DNA from 3 places in the Bacillus sp. GW823-FHT06B01 genome. Region 2 is predicted to be linked to each of the others. Evidence: riboswitches for the same ligand, from Rfam matches in the RefSeq annotation. Region 2 holds a riboswitch; each other region holds the start of a gene.
The links. Region 2 has a riboswitch for lysine ahead of AC1Q8N_RS13680 (amino acid permease). Riboswitches for the same ligand answer to the same signal wherever they lie in the genome.

Region 1 (3,290 bases), on a different contig from region 2:
TCCTGTTTCACTCGCTGCAACAATTGGATTTTTCATTTCACTTGGATGGGAACAAGTAAGCTGGGTTTGGGTATTTTCTCTCATGCTCGGTGGTATCGTTGCGGCACCAATCGCTGCATGGCTAGTACGCATCGTTCCTTCTCATTTACTTGGCGTATTAGTTGGTGGCCTTATTATCTTTACAAACATTCGTACATTGCTTACTACATTTAAAGTTGATCCAACTATTATTTCACTTTCTTACGTGGCAGTTGGTCTTGTCGTTATTATTTCTATTTTCATTGCTGTTCGCAATCATTCCAAGCGTTCTAACGCATCGACAGCCGGATATCCGAATGATCAAAAACAAATGCTACCATAACGATAAAAATACCGCCCGATATACTTCGAGCGGTATTTTTTATATTTCTATTTTCCAATTAATCATCGTTTCTGTAGTGTCAATTCTCTTCATATGTAATTTCTCTAATACACGAATCGAGCTATCATTTTCAAGAAGTGTCTCCGCAATAATCGTTTCTACTTCTCCTGTTTGAAAAGCCCAATTTATTAATTCTCTTACAGCTTCTGTCGCATACCCTTTATTCCAATATTTCTCAATAAATCCGTAACCAATTTCTACTGTATGTTCCTCATTTGGTTTCCCTTTAAATCCTATATCACCTAGAACGATGTCATCTTCTTTGCGAATGACATACCACGCGCCCCAAGGTAATAAAACCTTATTTTGTTTTACATTTTCTACATGCCCTACAATATGCGGACCACTGTTATATCCTTGCTCGTTAGCAACTTGCATACTCTCTTCTGTACACGGTACTATATAGAGTCTTTCTGTTTCTAATTTCATGTTAATTTCCCCTTTTTTGCTTAAACGTTTTTTTAATTATAACAAAAAATATGACCTTATTATGAATGTCGAATTATATTTTCAGAATTTTCTTTTATTTTTAAAGGGTTTTTCAATATTTTTTGCGAAACATTTGTATAACAATTTCTTTATTTGTTTTTTGTTACATAACAGTAGGTTCGGGTGGAGTTTTGCAAGCGTTTCCTATACAATAACCGATATTTTTTGACTTTTCCTAACAAAATATCTTGCAATATATTCAGAAAGTCATTACAATTGCCATATATTAAAAATCTTAGCAATATATCAAATCCTCATCAATCCGATGAGGTAGAGGTTGCGACTTTTATGAGTAAAACGGACGAGACACAGAGAATGTCACCAACTCCGTTTGAAAGGAAAAGTTGCCGAAGTTTATATTTCTTCTCTGGAAATATGAGCTGGGGCTGTCTCCGAAAGGAACAGAACTGTCACGTTTACAAAATTACCGTGTAAACGTGGGGTGCTATCTTAACGGAAGGGTATGATGGGGTGGTTATTTGTGAAACGTTCCGCCTAATTCCTTTGGCGGTTTTTTGTATTTTTCTCCCCCGCTCCTTCCTAACCTACAAGAAAAGGAGTGTTGAACATGAATAGCGCAACAAATCAATCTACCTCTAAAACGCAAACTACACAAGGACAAGGTGAATTAAAACGCGGATTAAAATCTCGTCACCTTACGATGATTTCTCTCGGTGGTACAATCGGTACCGGACTATTTCTTGCCAGCGGTGGTGTCATCCATACAGCTGGTCCTGGCGGTGCACTAGTCGCATACGCCGCAATTGGAATTATGGTTTACTTTTTAATGACAAGCTTAGCTGAACTCGCGGCTTACATGCCTGTTACCGGATCTTTTAGCACGTATGCAACAAAATTTGTTGATCCATCCCTTGGCTTTGCACTTGGATGGAACTATTGGTATAACTGGGCCATTACAATTGCTGCTGAACTCGCTGCTGTAACATTAATTATGAAATTTTGGTTCCCAGATACCCCTTCTCTTATTTGGAGTGGATTATGTTTAGCTATTATTTTCCTTTTAAACTATTTATCTGTTAAAGGGTTTGGTGAATCTGAATATTGGTTCGCACTTATTAAAGTAGTTACTATTATTATCTTTTTAATTGTCGGCTTTATGATGATTTTCGGAATTATGGGCGGCGAATCTGTTGGCTTTAAAAACTTCACTGTTGCAGATGCACCATTTAATGGCGGCATTATGGCAATTATCGGTGTATTTATGGCTGCTGGGTTCTCATTCCAAGGAACTGAATTATTAGGTGTAGCTGCTGGTGAAACTGCTGATCCAGAGCGTAACATTCCAAAAGCAATTCGTTCTATCTTTTGGCGTATTCTTTTATTCTATATCCTTGCGATTCTCGTTATCGGTTTATTAATTCCTTATACGACTGAAAGCCTTGCTGCAAGCGATGTAACAGTAAGTCCATTTACACTTATTTTTGAAAAAGCGGGCGTTGCCTTTGCTGCTTCTGTTATGAACGCTGTTATTTTAACGGCAGTATTGTCTGCTGGTAACTCTGGTATGTATGCATCAACTCGTATGCTTTGGGACTTAGCTCGCCAAGGAAAAGCACCAAAGTTTCTTGGTAAATTAGATAGCCGCGGTGTACCTGTTAACGCATTAATCGTAACGTCAATTGTCGGTAGTATCGCTTTCATTGCCTCTTTATTCGGTGACGGTGTTGTATACATTTGGTTATTAAACGCATCTGGAATGTCTGGCTTTATCGCATGGGTCGGAATTGCAATTAGTCATTACCGTTTCCGTAAAGCATATATCGCACAAGGAAAAGATTTGAAAGACTTACCATATAGAGCAAAATGGTTCCCGTTCGGTCCAATTTTCGCATTTGCACTTTGTGTCATCGTAATTTTAGGTCAAAACTACGGCGCATTTATGGGTGAATCAATCGATTGGAACGGTGTACTCGTTTCTTACATCGGTTTACCACTCTTCTTAGTACTATGGTTAGGATATAAATTTACGAAGAAAACGAAAGTGATTCCGCTCGATAAATGTGAATTGAAATAAAGTGAAACGAGCAAACAAATATGTTTGCTCGTTTTTTATTCCGATGCTTCTCCCTTCCCTATTTCTCCTGTTTTTGCAATAATAAAGGAAATATATATAAAGGTTGGGATACCATGAACATTCGTATTACTGATGAAGCAAAAGCAGCTATACATAAATTAGAACGTGAAGATAAAAAGATCATTCGCATTAGAGGAACAATGACAAACTCTTGTAGTATTTTCGTTGATGTTGATTTAATTTGGGATACATATGATGCAGATGATGTTGTATATAAAGATGCCGAGTTTATCGTACAAATGGATTCATTCACGAAAGACTACACTGGTGATACGGTGAAACTTG
Region 2 (3,290 bases):
TAAAAGAAAAAACGAGCAAATTGCGTTATGCAACTTGCTCGTTTTTCTTTTCGTTATTTTTTTTCTGATCACGATTCATTAATGGATAGAAGGCAAAGCCGATTACGAATAAACCAATTCCGAGAAGGAACGTTTTTATATCGGATGCGCCGGTTTTAATAACCCATAGTGCGTAGCAAAGTGCGATCACTGCGACTATGCCATCTGTAATTCTTGCCCGCATTTCATTTTTATATGTTTCACCAGTTGCGACTAGTTTTAACTGGAAGATTGGTGAAACGAGATATGGAATGAGGTAGGCCAGTGTTGATACGGTAATAACGAATGTATAAGCTTCCGCAATAGTTCCTGATAATGTTGAGAATAAGAACACTTGCGACATAATGTTTGTTAATCGTAATGAGTAAATTGGACTTCCTTTTTTATTTGTTTTTGTGAAGAAGGAAGGGAAGAAACCTTCTTTTGCTGCTTGATACGGTACTTCTGAGCTTAATAAAATCCAGCCTAATATAGAACCGAATAGGGAAGTAAGAGCAAGTAATGCCATCAGTTTCCCGCCGCCATGACCCATTGCAGCGTTTAATGCATCTGCTAATGGACGTTCAGAAGCTTGTAATTTATCAACGTGAAGTACACCCATTGTTAAAATTGTAATTCCTAAGTAAATCGCAACTGTAATAAGTAATCCTGCAACTGTTGCGCGTTTTACTGTTTTAGGAGAGGTAGCACGGTTTGATAAAAGTACTGCCGATTCAATTCCGATAAATGCCCAAAGCGTTGTAAGAGCAGCTAAGTTTACTTGTGAAAGAAGGCCGTGTGATACACCTGATTTATCGATCATCGGTGTGTACCATTGTCCAAACTTAGAAGCTTCGAATGCAAATAAAGTAACGACGATGAATAAAAGGAATCCAGTTACTTTCGTTGTTGTTGCTAAGAAGTTTAGCTTTCCAGCTCCGCTTACACCGTTTGTTAATATAATATGAGTTCCCCAAAGTAAGATGGAACAAATCGTAAATGTAATTAGTTTTCCGACTTCTATGTTAAAAGAACCGATTGAAAATAGTAGTCGTGTATCTTTCATAATTGGGAAGAAGAGTGATAAATATCCCGCAAATGATGTAATGATGGCAACGTTACTTGCCCAGTTTGCTACCCAATATCCCCATACCATACTGAAACCAGCCATTTTTTTCTTTTTTGGTGTTGAGAATAAAGCATATGCATGACTTTGTGGTCCTGTCGTTAAATCAGGACGACGAATTGCTAAATTACCGAAAACAAGAGCTAGCATTAAAACACCAAACCCTGTTGTTAACCAAGCTAAAGTGACACCGAGAGGGCTTGCTGTTTGTGCCAACGTACTTGGCACCATGAAAATACCAGCGCCAACCATGTTACCGACAACGAAAGCTGTTAATACCCAAAAGCCCCATTTTTTTTGTTGCATAGAAAATACCTCCAAAGTTAGTATAACCAAGTCAAGCGAGGAGATATGTATGTCTTCTTAGTAGAGAAGAGAAGTCCCAAACAAAACAAAAAAAGCACGTAATTTGCCGCTACATGCTTTCTATCTTATAAGAAACCCACGACATACCTCTCGATAGCTCTCCACAAACGAAACGTTTGTGACAGTTCTGCACTTATTAAATGCAGACCCAGCAAGCGTGCATGGTGGACACGGGCTTACTTCGGCAATCATTCCTTTCTCATTCCTTCATCAATGCCACTACATCTCCTGAAATGATACTCTTAATGACTGCAACCTCTACCTCACCGAGATACGAATGAGGATTTAAATATTAAATTAACGTCTTTAAGAGTAACAAATGAATTTTTATACGTCAATGGATATAGTAATAATCAGATTATAGAGAAGAGTTTGTTATTAGGAATGAATAATTATTTGATATAAAAAGAAGCTGATCCAAAACTAGATCAGCTTCTACATATAAGATTAAACTAAGTTTAATACTGTTACTTTTTCACGTGTCATAGACTCAAGGCTCTTACGAATACCTTGTGCGCCCATACCTGAACCTTTTACACCGATGAATGGGAAGTGGTCAGGGCCGCGCTCTGTGCGTCCGTTAATTTGAACAGAACCAGTTTCGATTTTGTTAGCAATTGCAAATGCTTTGTTAATGTCTTTTGTGAAGACACTTGCTTGTAGACCGAACTCTGATTTGTTAGCAATTTCAATTGCTTGTTCATCTGAAGAAACACGGATGATTGGAAGGATTGGGCCGAAGGGCTCTTCCCAAGCAACTTTCATTTCTTCTGTTACGTGGTCGATTAATGTTGGGTAAATTAAGTTACGCTCACGTTTGTTACCGATAACGATTGTTGCACCTTTTTCAACAGCGTCGTCAACTAAGCCTTGAACGAAGTCAGCAGACTTGTCGTCGATTAATGGAACGATTGTGCTGTCTTGTTCTGGAGATCCAACTGATAGCTCAGCTACTTGCGCTTTTAATAAGCTAACAAGCTCGTCCGCTACGTTTTCGTGTACAAGTACACGTTTAATAGCAGTACAACGTTGACCAGAGTAAGAGAATGCACCGCTTACGATATGGTTTGCAGCATCTTGTAAGTCAGCATCTTCACGAACGATACCAGGGTCTTTACCACCAAGTTCTAATACAAGTGGAATCATTGCAGCTTTTTTCGCTAAATGTTTACCTGTGTTTGTACCACCTGTGAACGATACCATATTGATGCCTTCGTGTTCTACTAAGTAGTCACCAATTACAGAACCGCGTCCTGTAGCTACGTTTACAAGACCTTTTGGAAGGCCAGCTTTATGAAGTGCTTCAACCATTTTAATACCACTAATTGCACCTTGAGTTGCTGGTTTGAAAATAACAGCGTTACCCATAATTAATGCTGGTGCAAGTTTTGCAGCAGATAAGTTTACTGGGTAGTTAAATGGTGCGATTGCTAATACAACACCAAGGGGTGCGCGTTGGATGATCGCAAGTTTAGATTTCGTTCCGCCAGGGAAGCTATCGCCCATCATGCTTTCTCCGTGCATATGAAGAGCTTCTTCGATTGTGTAACGAATGAAATCAGCTGTACGAACAACTTCTTTCTTCGCATCTTTATAACCTTTACCGACTTCTTTCATAATGATATCGGCAATTTCATCTTGCATATTTACGAGCTCATCAGCCCATTTATATAAATATTTTGCGCGATCTTGTAGAGAAGCTTCCGCCCATGATTTTTGAGCTTCTTTTGCAGATGCAATTGCTTCATCTACTTCTCCGCGAGTAATTGCTTGTACTTGT
Region 3 (3,290 bases), 840 kb from region 2:
CTAAACCGATTAAAATTCCTTCGGTTCCACGAATGTAGCAGAGTCGATACGAGTTCTCATACTGAACTACTTCACCAACGAGCTGAGCACCATGTTTAGTCAGTCTGGATACCATTTCGTCAATGTCCTCAACGGTGAACATGACGCGTAAATAACCGAGGGCATTTACAGGAGCTGTCCGATGATCTGCAATAGTAGGGGGGGTGAGAAATCGCGAAAGTTCAATTCGGCTATGGCCATCTGGGGTAACCATCATAGCAATCTCTACGCACTGAGAACCGAGTCCAGTTACGCGACCAGCCCATTCACCTTCAACAGTAGCTCGCCCTTCGAGATTCAAGCCAATCTCCTCGAAGAAAGAGATTGCGTTATCAAGGGATTCTACAACGATGCTGACATTGTCCATTCGTAGTAATCGGTTGTTTGCCATAGTTTTTATCTCCTTTTATGTATAAATTTATTATTTAATTATCCTCATAATTATACTAAAATCTCTTCTAAACAAAAAACATCTTGTCACAGTGTAGGAAAATGTGACAAGGTGTTTTCGGGCATAGTATATAAAATCTTGTTAACGAATAACACTTCGCAAACCTTTACTATTGAAATATGCGAGAACTTTATTTCGTGAATGCTATCATTTCAAGAATTTGATACTGTAATTGCTATTCGATAGAATAACTTCGACTTTCCCACAAAACAGTCCTACCCTGTTTCTATTTATATAGGAAGGAAATAGATTCATATATTTTTTAAAGTTTTACCGGTGGAAATTAACTCATCTGCACTAAAGGCTCAATTTTCGCCATAAATGATTGATGCAGTGCCTCGACACCTGTTACTAAATGAAGGCGGTCAATAACGACAGACACTTTAATTTCTGATGTACTTACCATTTTAATATGAATATCTTCTTCTTTTAAAGTAGTGAACATATTTGCAGCAACACCAGGATTAGAGACCATACCCGATCCTACAATGGATACTTTTGCTAAATGATTTTCATATTCTACAGATTCATAGTGAAGTGTTTCTTGATTCTGTTCCAATACCTCTAATGTTTCTTCTAAATCATTAGAATGGATTGAGAAGGAGAGGTGAACAGTTCCTTCATTTGTAATACTTTGAATGATGATATCTACATTAATATGTGCCGCTGCTAATGTAGAGAAAACTGTTGAAAGTGCACCTTGTTCCAATCCTTTCATTGTGACGCGTGTAATATTATCTTCAAATGCAATACCTTTAACGATTGATTGTTGTTCCATGTTACATTCTCCTTTTACAATTGTTCCGTTTTCTTGTTCCATACTTGAGCGAACTTCTAACATGACATTATGATTTTTAGCAAACTCAACAGCACGCGGGTGTAATACACCAGCACCGAGGTTTGCTAGTTCTAGCATTTCGTCATAAGAAATTTCATCTAATTTATAAGCATCTTTTACAACTCGTGGGTCCGTTGTATATACACCGTTCACATCCGTGTAAATATCACATTTTTTTGCTTTCAGTGCAGCAGCTAATGCAACAGCAGTTGTATCAGAACCACCACGTCCAAGCGTTGTAATTTCATGTTCTTTACTGGCTCCTTGGAAGCCAGCTACAATAACAATCGTGCCTTCAGTAAGATAAGATTGAATTCGATCTGTATGAATTTCAGTAATCCGTGCACTACTATGTACAGATTCTGTCGTAATACCAGCTTGCCATCCAGTTAATGAAATCGCGTTATAACCTTTTGCTTGTAGTGCCATCGTTAATAATGAAATAGTCACTTGCTCTCCTGTTGATAGAAGCATATCCATTTCGCGTTTACTCGGATTTTCTGAAATCGCGTTAGCAAGTGCTACGAGTTCATCTGTGCTTTTTCCCATTGCTGAAACGACAGAGACGATGCTATGTCCTCGTTCATATTCTTCAATAATTAAATTTGCTACATGTTGAATGCGCTCAACGCTTCCAACAGAAGTGCCACCAAATTTTTGTACAATCGTTTCCATTACGAATTCCTTCTTTCATCCATTTTTAAGAATAGATTAGGACATATATAGATCCCAATATTCCTGTAGTTACCAGAGAAAAACAAAAAACACCATCTCAAATAAGTGAGGATGGTGCTGTTACAGGAAAAGGGAAACAGAAAACGGAGCTAATAAAAAAACCGCCAAAAAAGGAATACCATAAAAATGATATCTCTTTTTTGTAGATAGCTCTTCATACATACACTGCTGTACATATGACAGTTCTGTTTCTATTCGAAAACAGCCCCAATCGATAAATGCAGAGAAAATTATCGATTTCGGCAATACTTCCTTTCATCTAATTTCATAGACATCTCTGTGTCTCCATTAGAATAATCATAAGTATCGCAACCTCTATCTCACGTTTTAGGCGAGAGTGTTTGATTTATGAAGTTGTTGGTAACATTTGTTTTATAATAATTTAAATTTTTCGGGGAATCAAGTGTTTTGTATAAATTTTAAAAATTCTTTCTTCTCTTGGAGGAGTTTGTGAAAACTGTAGCAAAATAAATTCATAGCATGTACATTAAAATTATAGCGCATTGGAGGTGGAAGAATGAAGGGGAAAAAGCCTATTTATGTTTCGGCAGAAATGAACACAACAATGGAGAAATTATGGGAATACACGCAAGAACCACATATACATACAGAATGGGATGCTCGCTTTACTGAAATTTCATATTTAGAGAAAAAAGAAGGAGAACCGCAGAAGTTTTTATATAAAACAAAGATCGGATTTGGACTTGAAATAGCTGGGGAAGGAGAATCGATAGGTGAAATAAGAAAAGAAACGGGAGACCGGATTTCTTCTTTAAAATTTTGGACGGATAATAAATTATCACTTATTCAAATAGGGCGTGGTTATTGGAAGTATACACCGCGTAAAGAACACATTCATTTTGAGACGCAATATGATTATGATACGAGGTTTGGTCGTATAGGGAATGTAATAGATTTTTATATGTTTCGTCCGTTATTAGGCTGGGCGACTGCTTGGAGTTTTGATGCTTTAAAATTATGGTTAGAAAAGGGACTTCATCCGAGATTACTAATTAGAAGAACGATGACATATTGGCTCGTATGTTTTTTAATTGCTTTTGTATGGCTATATCAAGGGATTGTACCGAAAATGATCTTTATCCATCCCGAAGAAGTGAAAATGCTTTCGGTCATAATTGGTTCAACTGAAAATAGTATTTTTATTCTTAAAATAATTGGGCTGTTAGAAGTTATTTTTGGTGTCACATGGTTACTTCCATTTCCAAA

Region 1: it holds a riboswitch for lysine, as region 2 does, so the genes downstream of both, AC1Q8N_RS01005 (amino acid permease) here and AC1Q8N_RS13680 (amino acid permease) in region 2, are expected to answer to the same signal.
Region 3: it holds a riboswitch for lysine, as region 2 does, so the genes downstream of both, AC1Q8N_RS18135 (aspartate kinase) here and AC1Q8N_RS13680 (amino acid permease) in region 2, are expected to answer to the same signal.

The regions. Positions count from the first base shown of each region.
Region 1 covers NZ_JBXAHR010000001.1:188,953-192,242, reverse strand. Annotated here, with positions in the region: gene AC1Q8N_RS01015 (sulfite exporter TauE/SafE family protein) at 1-361, shown strand, start outside; gene AC1Q8N_RS01010 (GNAT family N-acetyltransferase) at 401-850, opposite strand; lysine riboswitch at 1,174-1,366, shown strand; gene AC1Q8N_RS01005 (amino acid permease) at 1,479-2,945, shown strand; gene AC1Q8N_RS01000 (iron-sulfur cluster biosynthesis family protein) at 3,059-3,290, shown strand, end outside.
Region 2 covers NZ_JBXAHR010000003.1:106,939-110,228, forward strand. Annotated here, with positions in the region: gene AC1Q8N_RS13680 (amino acid permease) at 26-1,450, opposite strand; lysine riboswitch at 1,597-1,779, opposite strand; gene gapN (NADP-dependent glyceraldehyde-3-phosphate dehydrogenase) at 1,958-3,290, opposite strand, start outside.
Region 3 covers NZ_JBXAHR010000003.1:946,306-949,595, forward strand. Annotated here, with positions in the region: gene AC1Q8N_RS18130 (VOC family protein) at 1-430, opposite strand, end outside; gene AC1Q8N_RS18135 (aspartate kinase) at 774-2,003, opposite strand; lysine riboswitch at 2,203-2,389, opposite strand; gene AC1Q8N_RS18140 (DoxX-like family protein) at 2,581-3,290, shown strand, end outside.